2 regions of the Halomonas sp. 111 genome follow, and region 2 is predicted to be linked to the other one. Evidence: predicted binding sites of a transcription regulator. Region 2 holds the regulator's gene; the other holds the start of a gene.

Region 1 (6,820 bases), on a different contig from region 2:
CTGGATAAACGTCAAGATAATCACGATGCCCATCAGCATGACCGACTGGGCGGATGAGGAGCCTATATTCAGCCCCGCTACGCCATCGGTGTAGACCTTGTAGACCAGCGTCATGGTGGCCTGGCCTGGCCCGCCCGCGGTAGTGGCATCAATCACCCCGAAGGTATCGAACATCACGTAGTTGATGTTGATGATCAGCAGGAAGAAGGTGGTGGGCGATAGCAGCGGAAGCACGATGGTCCAGAAGCGCTTGAAGGGGCCCGCGCCATCTATGGCCGCTGCCTCCATGAGCGACTGCGGTACAGATTGAAGCCCAGCCAGGAAAAACAGGAAGTTATAGGAGATCTGTTTCCAAGCGGCGGCAATGGTGATCAGAATCATTGCTTGAGAGCCCGAAACGCGGTGATTCCAGCTGATACCGAACCAGTCGAGCAGATGCGGCAGGAGGCCGATGGTGGGGTTGAACAGAAACCACCACAACACACCTGCTACCACTGGGGCGACGGCGTAAGGCCATACCAGAAGCGTGGTGTAGAACTTGGCGCTCTTCAGCACACGGTTGACACAAACGGCCAGCAAGAGCGCAAGGCTCATGGAAAGCACCGTCACCGAGATGGAAAAAATCGCGGTGCGCCCCAGCGCATTTAGGTAGCTGGGGTCGGCCAGAACGCGTACATAGTTCTCCAGACCGACAAACGTTGTTTTAAAGCCGAACGCATCGGTGCGCTCGAAACTCGATTTAACCGCCTGGCTTGCCGGCCAGATAAAAAACACCAGCGTAATCGCCAACTGCGGCGCTAACAGTAAGAAAGGGAGCCACCGGTTTTGATAGGTGGAACGTTTGGTCTGCATGACACATCCTGTCGTACGGGCGTTGGTGCGGCTGGCCGCTGTGCTCAGCTGCTAGGAAGTAAGCCATCCCATAGGCCCCGGTGACTTGGGCGTACGGGATGGCTCCTATAGCAAACCCCGGCTATAAAAGCCGGGGTTTGTTGACAAGTAATGCGAAGCGCTTAGTTATTGGCTGCCTCAAAGTCGCGAAGAATTTGATTGCCGCGGCTTGCCGCATCATCCAGCGCTTGCTGACCGCTCTTGTCGCCGGCTAGTACGGCCTGAAACTCTTCGTCCAGAACCATGCGCACTTGGGGGTAGTTGCCAAAGCGCAGGCCTTTGGAGTTCTCTGTCGGCTCGTTTAAGTTGATCTGCTCGATGGCGATATCCGCACCTGGGTTTTCGTCGTAGTAACCCTGCTCCTGGCTCAGCTCATAAGCGGCGGTGGTAATCGGCAGGTAGCCGGTGCCCTGGTGCCACTCGGCCTGAATCTCAGGCAAGGAGAGGTACTCAAGGAATTCAGCAACGCCGGTGTACTCGTCGTCTTCGTGGCCAGAAAGCACCCAAAGAGTCGCGCCGCCGATGATCGAGTTTTGCGGTGCGCCGTCTACATCGTCGTAGTAGGGCAGCATGCCAAAACCTACGTCGAAGTCGGAGTTAGCCAACACATCGGCGCGTGACGCTGACGAGTTCATGTACATCGCGCAGTCGCTGGAATAGAACGAGGGTGCCGCGTCTGGGCCGTTTGCTGGGCCTGCGTAGCTGTAGACGCCGCTATCCGACCACTCTTTCAACTGATCCCAAAAGCGCGCCTGTACGTCGCCGTTAAAGGCAAACTCGGTGTCCAGACCGCCGAAGCCGTTTTCCTGGGTGCCGATGGACTGATTGTGCAGCGCTGAGAAGTTCTCAAGGCCGACCCAGTTAGCCGCATAGGCCATGGTGAAACCGCAAGAGGCCGCGCCTTCATCGACGATTTGCTGACCCATCTCGCCCATCTCAGCCCACGTAGTAGGCGGTGATTCAGGGTCGAGGCCAGCCGCTTCAAAAATGGCTTTGTTGTAGTAAAGAATCGGTGTGGACGAGTTGAACGGCATGGAGAGCATGTTGCCGTTGGTGTCGGTGTAGTAACCGGTTACCACGGGCAGATAATTAGCTGGGTCAAAGGTGTTGCCGTGCTCTTCCATCAGCTCAAACACCGGATAGATAGCGCCTTGGGCGGCCATCATGGTGCCGGTGCCTACTTCGTAAATTTGTACGATGTGGGGCTGCTCGCCTGCGCGGAAAGCGGCAATGGTGTTAACCATGGTTTGTTCGTATTCACCCCGGTAGGAGGGCGTAACACGGTACTCATCCTGGGTGGCATTGAAGTCTTCGGCAAGCGCGCTCAAGCGCTCGCCCAGCTCGCCGCCCATGGAGTGCCACCAGGTGATCTCGGTAGCGGCGTGGGCGGAAACACTCAGCGTAGCCGCGGTGATGCCGGTAGATAACGCGCGTAACATAAAACGAGACATGTGAGCTCCTTTTGGGCCTGGCGCGAGCCAGGTGGCACAATGCGTTTTTTAAGATTTGTGGGTGCACTGAACAATAATGAGTGTAGATGACATTTTGATGAATGCTAACTGGACCAGGGTCTTATAAAAGCTTTGGGTTTTATCCAAGGGCATTGGTAGTAGGCGCTCTGCGAGGGCGATGATAGGGTTGAGACAATGTGCATAACTAATGAGAGTCGTATGAGTGACGCAATAGCGCTATTAACCAAACTGGTCTCTTTCGATACTACCTCCCGTGGCTCTAACCTGGCGCTGATCGAATGTGTCGAAGCTTATCTTGAAGAGTACGGCGTCTCCTCCGAACGGGTGATGAGCCCCTGCGGCACCAAGGCGAACTTGATTGCCCGTATAGGCCCTGATGCGCCGGGTGGGGTGATGCTCTCCGGCCATACCGATGTGGTGCCGGTGGAAGGCCAGCCCTGGTCGACAGATCCTTTCGCCCTGCATGACGGCCAGGACGGTAAGCTTTATGGCCGTGGCACCTGTGATATGAAAGGCTTCATTGCCTGCGCTCTTGCCATGGTGCCCACGTGGGTGAAAACGCCTTTGCAGCAGCCGATCTATTTTGGTTTTTCCTATGACGAGGAGGTTGGCTGTGTCGGTGCGCCTGCGCTGATCAAACGGTTCTACGAGCACTACTCAACCACAGCGCACGTCATTGTCGGTGAGCCGACCAGCATGCAGCCCGTCGTGGCCCAGAAGGGCGCCACCAATCTGCGCACCACCGTCGTAGGGCGCGAAGCGCACAGCAGTCAGGTGAACCAGGGCACTTCGGCCATTCATGTGGCAGCGCGACTGGTCACCTTCATCGAAGACACCATGGCGGCGTTGGTGGAGGAGGGCAACGTGGATGAGGCGTTCAACGTGCCCCACACCAGCCTCCTCGTGGGCAAGATCAAGGGCGGTACGGCGATCAATATCATGGCGCGTGAGTGCCAGTTCGAGTGGGAAATACGCCACCTGCCCACCGAGACGTTTGAGGAGGTGTTCGCTCGTTTTGAAGCGTATGCCGACGCGTTAAGTGCCGAGCTAAGGGCGCGTGGCAAGGACGTACAGATTACGACCGAACCGCTGAATGTAACGGTGCCAGGCCTTGCCGACCGAGATAATCACGCCGTACTGCGCTTGGCCAAGGACCACCTGCCAGGTGAGTGCTGCAACCACGCAGTGGCCTACGCCACCGAGGCGGGGCAATTTCAAGGCCAAGGGTTACAAACGATTATTCTGGGTCCGGGCAGTATCGCTCAAGCGCATCAGCCGGATGAATATATTGAGAAAAGCGAACTTGAGGCGTGCCTGGCGTTTATGGGGCGTTTGGGAGACGCGCTACACCAACCCTATCACGCTGATTAGACAAGCACTTGGAAACGTCGTGGGGAAAGGTATCTGAGAACGTGTTTGAAAACGATGTGAATGGACGCATTTCAACCCACCCGCTCAACGGGTGGGAGCCTCCTCCACGTTAATGATGCTGGTGGTTCTGCTCGAAAAGCTCGGCTTTGGCATTGCGCATTACATCTTCACACGCCTGCTGGTGCGCCAGTTGGGTCAATAGCTGCTGGGTGACTTCAAACCCTTTGCCAAGGCAGGTATCCACTTCCTCCTGGCTGACCTGAGGAGAAACATGACAATTAACCTTCAGCGTCCGACCAACACCGTCCAAACGGTCGGCTATCGCCCGCAGTCGCCAGGCGGCTCGCTCTTTCCAGTTGGCTGATTCTTCTGCGCCTTCGTTTACGCTAAACGTGCACTGCCATTCGGGTTTATAAACCTTCATGAGAACCTCCGCTGCATTTGGAAAGAATATTGGGGTCGTGTTTCGTACTCCGTAAGTCAAAAAAATCTTGCTCAGTCACTATACGCTTAACATGGGGCCAAAATCGAACTAAAACATAGGCCATGTGTAGGACGGTTATAAGGATTATCGGTTAGGCTTAAGTGACCGTGATATATGAGTCTTTCTATGATGTCTCTAATTGAAAAAAGTTGCCCTTGCGGTACAGGATTGTCGACTGACGCGTGCTGTGGCCGTTACCACGATGGCGCGCCAGCCCCTACCCCGGAAGCGTTAATGCGCTCTCGCTACAGTGCCTTTGCGCTGAATCTATGCGACTACGTGCTTGCCACTTGGCACGTGAGCACTCGCCCTGAAGCGCTATCACCGGACCTTAACACCGAGTGGAAAGCTCTCACCATTGTTAAAGCAGCATCCGAAGAGACGCCCCCTGATGCTGATAAAGGTTGTGTTCATTTTCGCGCTTATTTCAAAGAGCGTGGCCGCTGGCACATGCTTGAAGAAAACTCGCGTTTCGTGTTTGAGCAGAGCCGGTGGTGGTACGTGGATGGTACGCCTGAGGTCGTGCGTCTCAAGCCGCGGCGTAACGATCCCTGCTTTTGTGGTAGCGGCCGAAAATTAAAGCTATGTTGCAAAGAGTAGCTATGCGTTAACTAATAAAAACGAGGGGTTGATGTCATGGCATATAGTGGCAGGGGACTCGCTCGTTATTGCATCATGTTAGGGTTTGTCAGTGGGTTGTTATTGTGCGGAACGACGTTCGCGTTTGCTGAAAATCGGTACCCGGATAGAGAAATTACCGTTGTCATTCCCTTTGGTTTAGGAGGGGCGACCGATGTGTTGTTTCGGGATATTTTTGACACGGCACAAATTTATCTAGACCAGCCTGTGCTTGTGGTTAATATGCCCGGTCGTGAAGCCATGCGGGGCGCTCAGTATGTCAAAAATGCCTCGCCCGACGGTTATACGTTGCTCGGCAGTCATCAAACGATTGATCTTTCGTACCTGGCGGGGCTCGCTTCGTTTTCCCATGCAGACTTTGCGCCGGTGTCACTGCTGGTTCGCACGATTAATATTCCCGCCACGTATGCAGGGCATGCGGCCCAACAAGCCAGCGATATTGGCGCGTTAGTGCAGACTTCCTCAACCCCGCTCAAGTTTGGCGTTATCGCTAACTCCACCGACCACTTGTTCTGGCTGCAGTTTTTTGAACAAAGCGGTATCTCGCTCTCGGATGTACAGTTGGTTCATTTTCCTGATACGGCCTCCGAGGTAGAAGCTTTGGTGGCTAGAGAAATTGATTTCGCCATGCTTAATCTGCCCTCGGCGGGCACTCTTTTTGTCTCGGGTGCCTTGGTGCCACTGGCCGTAGCGGGGAGTGAGCGACTCTCTGGGTTGCCGGACGTTCTTACGCTTCGTGAGCAGGGAATTGATCTGGTCCATACGAGCGACCGAGGAGTGTTTGCGCCTGCAGGAACACCATCGGGAGAGCTTGCCGTTTTGAACGATGCGTTAGCTTACGCGCTTGCCAGCGAGCCATTACGTCATCGGATTACACATGAGTATGGCTCATTAATTGATTATCGGTCGCTGAGCACTTATCGCGACTATTTGGATGAGCAATTTAATGAGCTGGTATCACTCACAGAACGGGTACACTTGGGACGGTGAAAGATATCAATGCCAAGGCCTGATGGGGCGTAGAACCATGCGGATAAATACGCGCCAATTGGCGTTGGAAACCCTGCTACTTATGATATCGGCAACCCTCGTTTGCATGGGAGTCGTCGGGGTGGTGGTCGGTCTCAGTGTGCCGACACGGCCATTTTTTGCAACGCTAGTGCCGGATGGAGCACTGGTCACTCTGCTGGTCGGCATTGCGCTGCTGGCGTCGCTTCAGGGGTGGAGAAAAACAAGAATTATCAGTATCTTATCTCTGTTTTTGGTTGTCACCTACACCTTGGTACATAATAGCCTGGAAGGCGGTCGAGGCGACTCATGGCTCAGCAATGGGCCGCGTATCACCAGCTTGTCGGCAGGCTTTTTTTTAATGATTGGGGTGTGCTTTTGGTTGGGGCTTTCTACCGCATGGCGGCGCTGGTTATGGATAGCCGGTGGGCTAAGCCTGTGGGGGCTTGCCCTTTTTGTGGTTGGAAAACTATGGCTTACGCTAAGCGGTGCATCTCCTCTGTTCTCATCGTCGCCCATGAGTGCATTGGTCATTACCTGCTTTTTAGGTACCGCCATGCTGGCAGCAGGCTTGCGGGGTAAACCGCAACGTCTAAATCCAGGCCGGGTGACCGTCGTCGCCTCGCTATGGGGCGTTACGATCAGTTGTTTTATCTGGTTATTGTTAAACGCTTATCAACAAACGTCGCTGCAACAGCAAGCCGCCTATCTATTAGATAACGTTCAACTCAATATCGAGCGAGCAACACAAGACCGCTTGCGATTAATGCAACGAATGGCAGAGCGGCTGAGCGCCATGGGCACAGACTGGGATGTGAACCTGCTGGATAATGACGCACAACACTACCTTCGGGACATCCCCAGTATTAGCGCCATTGCGATAGTTGATCAGCAGCAGTTGACCTGGGAGTGGGGAGTGGGGCGGACGGCTGAAATGGAACGATGGCTACATCAG
Region 2 (6,820 bases):
CGATATTTTCAAAATTGAGCGTAATACCGGAAGGCGCCGCGTTATTAAGTTGCCTGGCGTAATCAGGATGGCGGTGATTAAGTACGGTCTTGAACCCCAAACGGTGTAGCCAATCACGCTTGTCGGTACGTCCGGCTGTCACGATCACGTTTGCCCCTTGGCGCTGTGCAAGCTGTGCGGCAATAGAGCCAACTGCACCGGCAGCGGCACTTACCAGTACGGTATCTTCAGCGGTGGGCTGCCCCAGTAACTGCATGCCTACCCAGGCAGTAAACCCCGTCATTCCTAATGGATGCAAGTAGGCGTCGGGGTCACTGCCCGCCGGTACGCGCATCAGGTGCTGTCCGTCAGTGGCAATGAGCTCCTGCATGGGGAGGTGGCCCACGACGAGATCGCCCCGCTTAAACCCCGGCTCACTGCTGGTAACTACCTCGGCCATGGTCCAGCCTGATAGGGTGCTGCCAGCCTTCCAGCGCTCAATATAGTCATACCCGCTGGACTGCATCCGCGTGCGCATGTAGGGGTCAACGCTGATCGCGAGAGGCTTTAGCAGTAATCGTGTTATGTCTGGCAGGCTAATTTCTATCTTTTCGATGTGCTCGCAACGCAACTCCCCCTCAGGTAAGTGAGCAATCGTTAAGCCTGTCGTTTTTTTCCTGGATACGGTCATAGCGGTCCGTTCATTACATTAATAGCGCTAACGTTACCGGGAATAAACGCAAAAGGCCTGTTTAAAATCGCTGTGCAAACGTTATGGAGGGAGAAAGGCAGGTGAAACGCGTAGGAACCCGCCACCTACGGGTGGCGGGTAGAACCGCTGGAAGAAGCGTTATAAATACTTCAGCAGTTTTTGCAGCTTGTTCATATCGGTGGAGTCACCGACAAGGCGTACCTCGCCGTTGAGCATTCCATCGAGGAAAGCTTGCTGCGTTGGCTTTCTAAGGATACGTAATGCGGCTTCCTGATCACGAAAGCGCAATTCAAGATCCAAATCGACTGGCAGGCTTTTACCTGAAGAGACCCCTTTGGGGGTCATCCGGTAGTAGCGAGCAATGCTCAAGTCTTCCGTCGCAATGCCCCAGTCCAGGTGGCGCATCCTTTCAAGCTGTTCACGAAAGCGCGGCTTGCGGCGCAGGGCACGCTTGAGCATTAGGCTCAATAGCCACAGCGTCAGCTTGAGTTTCATTAGGAAACGGCGTCCTTAAGCGCTTTACCCGGCTTAAAGGCAACATTTTTGCTGGCCGGAATTTGTAAGGGTGCGCCCGTTTGCGGGTTTTTGCCGGTACGTGCTGCACGCTCACGCACGGTAAAGGTACCAAAACCAATCAATGCCACATCTTCGCCTTTTGCAACGCTGTTGGTGATTTCATCCAGAATAACATTCAGGACTTGGCCTGCTTTGTCTTTGGATAGGTCGGCACTCTCAGCGATGGCAGCGGCGAGTTCAGGTTTGCGCATAGGAAGTTCCCCTCATTAACGTTAAGCGTAAAGCATAGCGGTGTTGTTAAAAGTACTCACTAGACTGGGCTAGCTTATCCAGCCTAGACGTGAGCGCGATAAAAATCAGCCCAGCAGTGTGGGAGCTGCTCGGGAAAGCTCCACTTTCCGTCTCACGCAGCCGCCTGTCAACGCAAAACCGACTAAATTCCCGTCTTTATCTTCGGCAAGCGCCGTCATATCACCCCCTTCGCCCTCAATTCGCCAGTGTTCGGGTATCGCCGAAGGCGGATAGGCCACTACGGGCAATAGCGGCGTTTTCACAATGATGGGCCAGGCGCCGAAGCTGACCTGCGTTGGTGAGCCGGCAAGCGTTGCCGAGAGTGCTTTGGCACTGGCTTGTAATGGCTGGACGTACATGGCATTGAGGCCTTCTATGCAAGCAACATCGCCCAAGGCATAAATATGCGGGTGCGAAGTGCGCAGATACCGGTCTACCTGAATACCTTGTGGTGAAACGGCAAGCCCGGCGGCCTTTGCCAGCGCGGTTCTTGGCGTAAGGCCGGTTGCCAGTAAAACAATATCGGCGTTGACGGTGTTATCGTTACTAAGCGTTAGCCGAACCGTGCTGTCATTATTTGGGGCTAACTCTTTAATCGTGCGGTGAAGCGCAAGCTTTATACCGGCTTCCTGAAAGGCATCACTCAGCGCAAACCCCAGCGGTTCTGGTAATAGCTTGGGTAACGGCGTGGCCTCTGGAGCAATCAGAGTGACTTGATGGCTACCTGCCTGCAGGTCGTTGGCAAATTCACAGCCGACTAATCCTGCGCCGATAACGGCAATGCGCGCAGGGCGATCGTTCAGCGCGTGATGGAACCGGCGATAGTCGTCGAGATCATTAATGGTAAAGCAGTAGCGAGCAACGCTTTCTGGAATGGCAAACGGCACCCGGGGTTCAGCACCGGTCGCCAGCGCCAGCGTATCGTAGGCAAGTGTTTGCCCGTCACTAAGCTGCACGGTGTGCGTGTCTGGTGTCACGTGTTCTACTGACGTATGGGTAAGCACATGGGCATCCAACTCATCGGCCAGTACCGCGGCTGAATGCCTGGCCAGTTGGTTGGGCGAGAGGCGTTTTGCAAAGCCGGTAGATAACAGCGGCTTGCTGTAGTCCTTGCCGCTGTCTGCGCTCACCAAAATAATCGAGCGCTTATCGCCTTGGCGACGTAGCGCACGGGCAAGCCCAATGCCTGCCATGCCGGTACCAATGATGATCAACTCAGCGTGGCCAGTCGGGTTGCTAACCGGATGTGATGCAGACATGCCATCCCCAAATAATCGGTGTCGTAAAAGCTTTTAAGACCACCATGTTACACTAGCTTCTCTGTTTTTTGCCCAGGAGTATCTGGTGGTGACGTTCTCTTTTCGGCAAGCGTATGCCTTTCCTGTTTGGCAGCCCGTGGCTGCGTTACGCCCCGCCATGAGCGCTGCCTGGTGGGAGTGGGTTGCGTCTACGGATTCGCTAACGGCTCGCTTGCAAGCGGCAGGCGCAGGGCAACCATTCCGTGTTCGCCTGCTGCGCCAGGGCGTCGGCGTGCCTCTGCGTGATGAAGCGCAGGCGTTGGGGATTGAGCTTCGTCGCTATGCCTGGTTAAGGGAGGTCGCCCTGTGCGTGGGTGATAATCCTTGGGTAGTCGCACGTTCGGTTGCTCCCTTAACACAATTAAAAGGCCAGCGATTGGAGCAACTTGGTGAGCGCTCGCTGGGCAGTTGGCTGTTTCGCCAGCCAGATTTAGTACGCGGCCCGCTTGAAGCCACGAGCGGTGCGCCACGTTTTGCCTTCCCTCAGGATGCTGGCGTGAAAAGTTGTTGGGGGCGGCGCTCAGTGTTTCAACATGGTGGGTTATCGCTACTCGTACAAGAGTACTTTTTATCCACCATGGCAGATGACCTTCGTTTGTCTTCGCGGTAGGCTTGCTCGGCATCTCTTCTTTACGTGAGGTAGGCATGGATCGTTCTTTGTTGCGGCCAGTCGGATGGGCGCGAGTCGCTGATTTTTTACACTTAATGCGCCTGGACCGCCCCATTGGTACCTGGCTATTGATGTGGCCTACCTTATGGGCGCTTTGGGTGGCTACAAACGGGGTGCCTGGCCGCAACGTGCTGCTTATTTTTGTGGCAGGTGTTTATGTTATGCGCGCTGCTGGCTGCGTTGTGAATGATTACGCTGACCGCCATGTTGATGGCCACGTTAAGCGCACGAAACATCGTCCACTGGCGACGGGGCGAATCAGTGAAACCGAAGCCAAACTGCTGTTTATTGGGCTGGTCACTGTTGCGTTTGTGTTAGTGCTGCTGACCAACTGGTTTACGGTGCTGCTGTCGATTGGTGGCGTGATCCTGGCGTTTATCTACCCCTTTATGAAGCGTTACACCCATCTTCCTCAGGTGGTGCTGGGGGCGGCTTTTTCGTGGGCAATCCCCATGGCATTTGGGGCGGTGCTGGGCTATGTACCTGTGGAAGCCTGGTTGCTGTTTTTTGCGAACGTACTGTGGACGGTTGCCTACGATACCCAATACGCCATGGTCGACCGTGACGATGACCTGAAAATTGGTATTAAATCAACGGCGGTGCTGTTTGGCAGTGCAGACCGCTTGATGATTGGATTACTGCAACTGGCGACGTTGGTGCTGTTAGCCTTTGTGGGTGTTCGTGTGGGGCTGGGTGGTTTTTTCTGGCTGGGCCTTGCCGGTATGGCGGCCACCTTTATTCATCAACAGCGCCTGATTCGGCATCGTGAACGCGACCCGTGTTTTCAGGCTTTTTTGAATAACTACTGGTCAGGGCTGCTGGTTTTTGCCGGAATTGCGCTAAGTTGGTGGCCAGTGGCCGGGCCGCTCTAGCAAAGCGTGATTAGGCCTGTCATTCGTTCTTGTTATTGGCTATTGTCATATAAGTGTCATCAAGTCATGGTGTTATTGTCACTGAGATGTCATTGAATTACCTTTCATTGAGCACCGTGAGGCCCTGGAATGACCGCCAAGACCGTTTTGATTGTCGATGATGAAGCACCTATTCGCGAAATGATCGCAGTGGCGCTGGAAATGGCTGACTATCGCGTGCTTGAAGCGGATAACGCCCAGGATGCCCACGCGTTAGTCGTTGACCATCAGCCTGACTTACTGCTTCTGGATTGGATGATGCCAGGTACCAGTGGTATTGAGTTGGCGCGACGCCTTAAGCGTGAAGAAGCAACCGCCGAAATGCCGATTATTATGCTCACCGCCAAGGGTGAGGAAGACAATAAGATTCAAGGCCTTGAGGCGGGCGCGGACGACTATATCACCAAACCCTTCTCGCCCCGTGAGTTGGTCGCGCGCTTGAAAGCCGTATTGCGACGCACCACCCCACGTGGCGTAGAAGACCCCATCGAAATTAACGGCCTTCTACTCGACCCCGTCAGCCACCGTGTTAGTGCGCATGGCAAGGCGCTGGAAATGGGGCCCACTGAATATCGCCTGCTGCAGTTCTTTATGACCCACCAGGAGCGAGCCTATACACGCAGCCAACTGCTGGACCAGGTATGGGGCGGCAATGTGTATGTTGAAGAACGCACAGTGGATGTACATATTCGGCGCTTGCGTAAGGCGTTAGGCGATGTGCACCAAAACCTGATTCAGACGGTACGGGGTACCGGTTATCGTTTCTCAGCCCGGGTGTAACTGTGCGCCTATGGAGCCGTGAGCTTTGGCGTATTGCCTGGTTAGCGACCATAGGTGTTTGCCTGGGGTGGCTATTAGGTTCAGCGGGCCTTGGTTTGGCAGCCGGGTTGGCCGTTTGCCTTTTTTACCATTTACGCCAACTGCGCGTCCTCTTTCAATGGTTAACCCTTAATCCTCATAATGAGCCCCCGGCTGCGGGTGGCATGTGGGGGGATTTGCTTGACCGTCTTTACCGCTACCAAAAAAGCCAGCGCATTACACAAGGTCGATTGCGGTCTACGCTCGCGCGTATCCAGGAATCCTCAGAGGCCATGCGCGACAGCGTGGTAATGCTCGACCGCCACGGTGATTTGGAGTGGTGGAACAGTGCAGCGACGGATATGCTGGGCTTACAAACCGCGCACGATCGTGGCCAGCACATTACCAATTTGTTGCGTGACCCACGCTTTATTAGCTACTTCAACGCCCGCGATTACAGCGAACCGCTTACGCTGACCTCACCCATTGATGAACGCAGCATTCTGCAATACCAAATTACCTTGTATGGCGACGATGAGCGCCTGGTGATGGCGCGGGATATCACTCGTTTGCACCGTCTTGAGGAGATGCGCAGAGACTTTGTGGCCAACGTCTCCCATGAGCTGCGTACGCCGCTTACTGTTCTTTCTGGCTACCTCGAAACCTATGGTGACTTGGCTGAGCAGCTTCCGCCTCGCTTGGGCCGAGGGATCGAGCAAATGCAGGACCAGACGCAGCGCATGCAAAATCTGGTTAACGACCTGCTGCTTTTGTCACGCTTGGAAATTGATCAAGGCGGGCAGGACCATCAGGCGCTGTCGGTTGAGCAATTGCTTAATAGCGTCTGCCAGGATGCATTGGCGCTATCGCACCGTAAGCATGTTGTCCGTGTTGCTATTGAAAGTGACGCCCAGCTCATAGGGAGCGAGCAGGAAATACGTAGCGCCATTTCTAACCTGGCTTTCAATGCGGTGCGATATACCCCAGAGGGTAGCCAAATTATACTGCGCTGGGCGCCCATGGAAGATGGAAGCGCATGCATAGAAGTAGAAGATGATGGAGAGGGCATCGATCCTGTCCACCTTCCCAGGCTAACGGAACGCTTTTATCGGGTTGATAAAGGTCGAAGTACCGCGACAGGCGGTACTGGGCTTGGTCTTGCCATCGTTAAGCATATCCTGCTGCGCCATGATGCTCAGCTTCAGGTTGAATCGCATCCTGGCGAAGGTTCGCTATTTCGCTGTACTTTCCCCGCCACTCGGCTGGCTGCTACCTCCTAGCCGCCTTTCTCTGGTCTTCTGTATAACCTTTATCCAAGCGTGCCATATGGACAGCCATCTATGGTTCAAGTCTGCTCATGTGTCATTTTTAGTCAGTTATGGTGGTCCCTTATACTCGATCAGCGAGCATGATTGGCACGCGGGATTTATTTTAAGTTGTTTATTAATAAGAAATATTTTTTTATTTTTGTTTTTTGGCATTACATCTGCATTAAGTTGGGAAAGGAAGATTACCGCAGGAAATGGTACGCCAGGAAGGCACTTCCTTAAGATTAGCGGTATCAACAGCGATCGAGGAGAAGGAACATGATGTCCAAGGAACTACTCAAGAAAGCTGGGATTTTAGGTGTAACATTCGGTTTACT

The links. Region 2 encodes PhoB, which activates phosphate uptake and scavenging genes when phosphate is short. Its sites were predicted from a motif close to TGTCATANNNNTGTCANA; they were not measured.
Region 1: ugpB (sn-glycerol-3-phosphate ABC transporter substrate-binding protein UgpB) is a predicted target of PhoB. The motif match lies at 2,428-2,445, and genes of this name have one in related genera.

Annotation. Positions count from the first base shown of each region.
Region 1 covers NZ_JBQSYV010000006.1:17,611-24,430, forward strand. Annotated here, with positions in the region: gene ugpA (sn-glycerol-3-phosphate ABC transporter permease UgpA) at 1-852, opposite strand, end outside; gene ugpB (sn-glycerol-3-phosphate ABC transporter substrate-binding protein UgpB) at 1,014-2,342, opposite strand; gene argE (acetylornithine deacetylase) at 2,562-3,734, shown strand; gene ACT3T7_RS05975 (hypothetical protein) at 3,844-4,158, opposite strand; gene ACT3T7_RS05980 (YchJ family protein) at 4,345-4,818, shown strand; gene ACT3T7_RS05985 (tripartite tricarboxylate transporter substrate binding protein) at 4,855-5,847, shown strand; gene ACT3T7_RS05990 (EAL domain-containing protein) at 5,885-6,820, shown strand, end outside.
Region 2 covers NZ_JBQSYV010000012.1:107,880-114,699, reverse strand. Annotated here, with positions in the region: gene ACT3T7_RS10890 (zinc-binding dehydrogenase) at 1-670, opposite strand, end outside; gene ACT3T7_RS10885 (hypothetical protein) at 830-1,186, opposite strand; gene ACT3T7_RS10880 (HU family DNA-binding protein) at 1,186-1,458, opposite strand; gene ACT3T7_RS10875 (NAD(P)/FAD-dependent oxidoreductase) at 1,564-2,757, opposite strand; gene ACT3T7_RS10870 (chorismate--pyruvate lyase family protein) at 2,843-3,406, shown strand; gene ubiA (4-hydroxybenzoate octaprenyltransferase) at 3,442-4,338, shown strand; gene phoB (phosphate regulon transcriptional regulator PhoB) at 4,468-5,157, shown strand; gene phoR (phosphate regulon sensor histidine kinase PhoR) at 5,160-6,455, shown strand; gene ACT3T7_RS10850 (hypothetical protein) at 6,762-6,820, shown strand, end outside.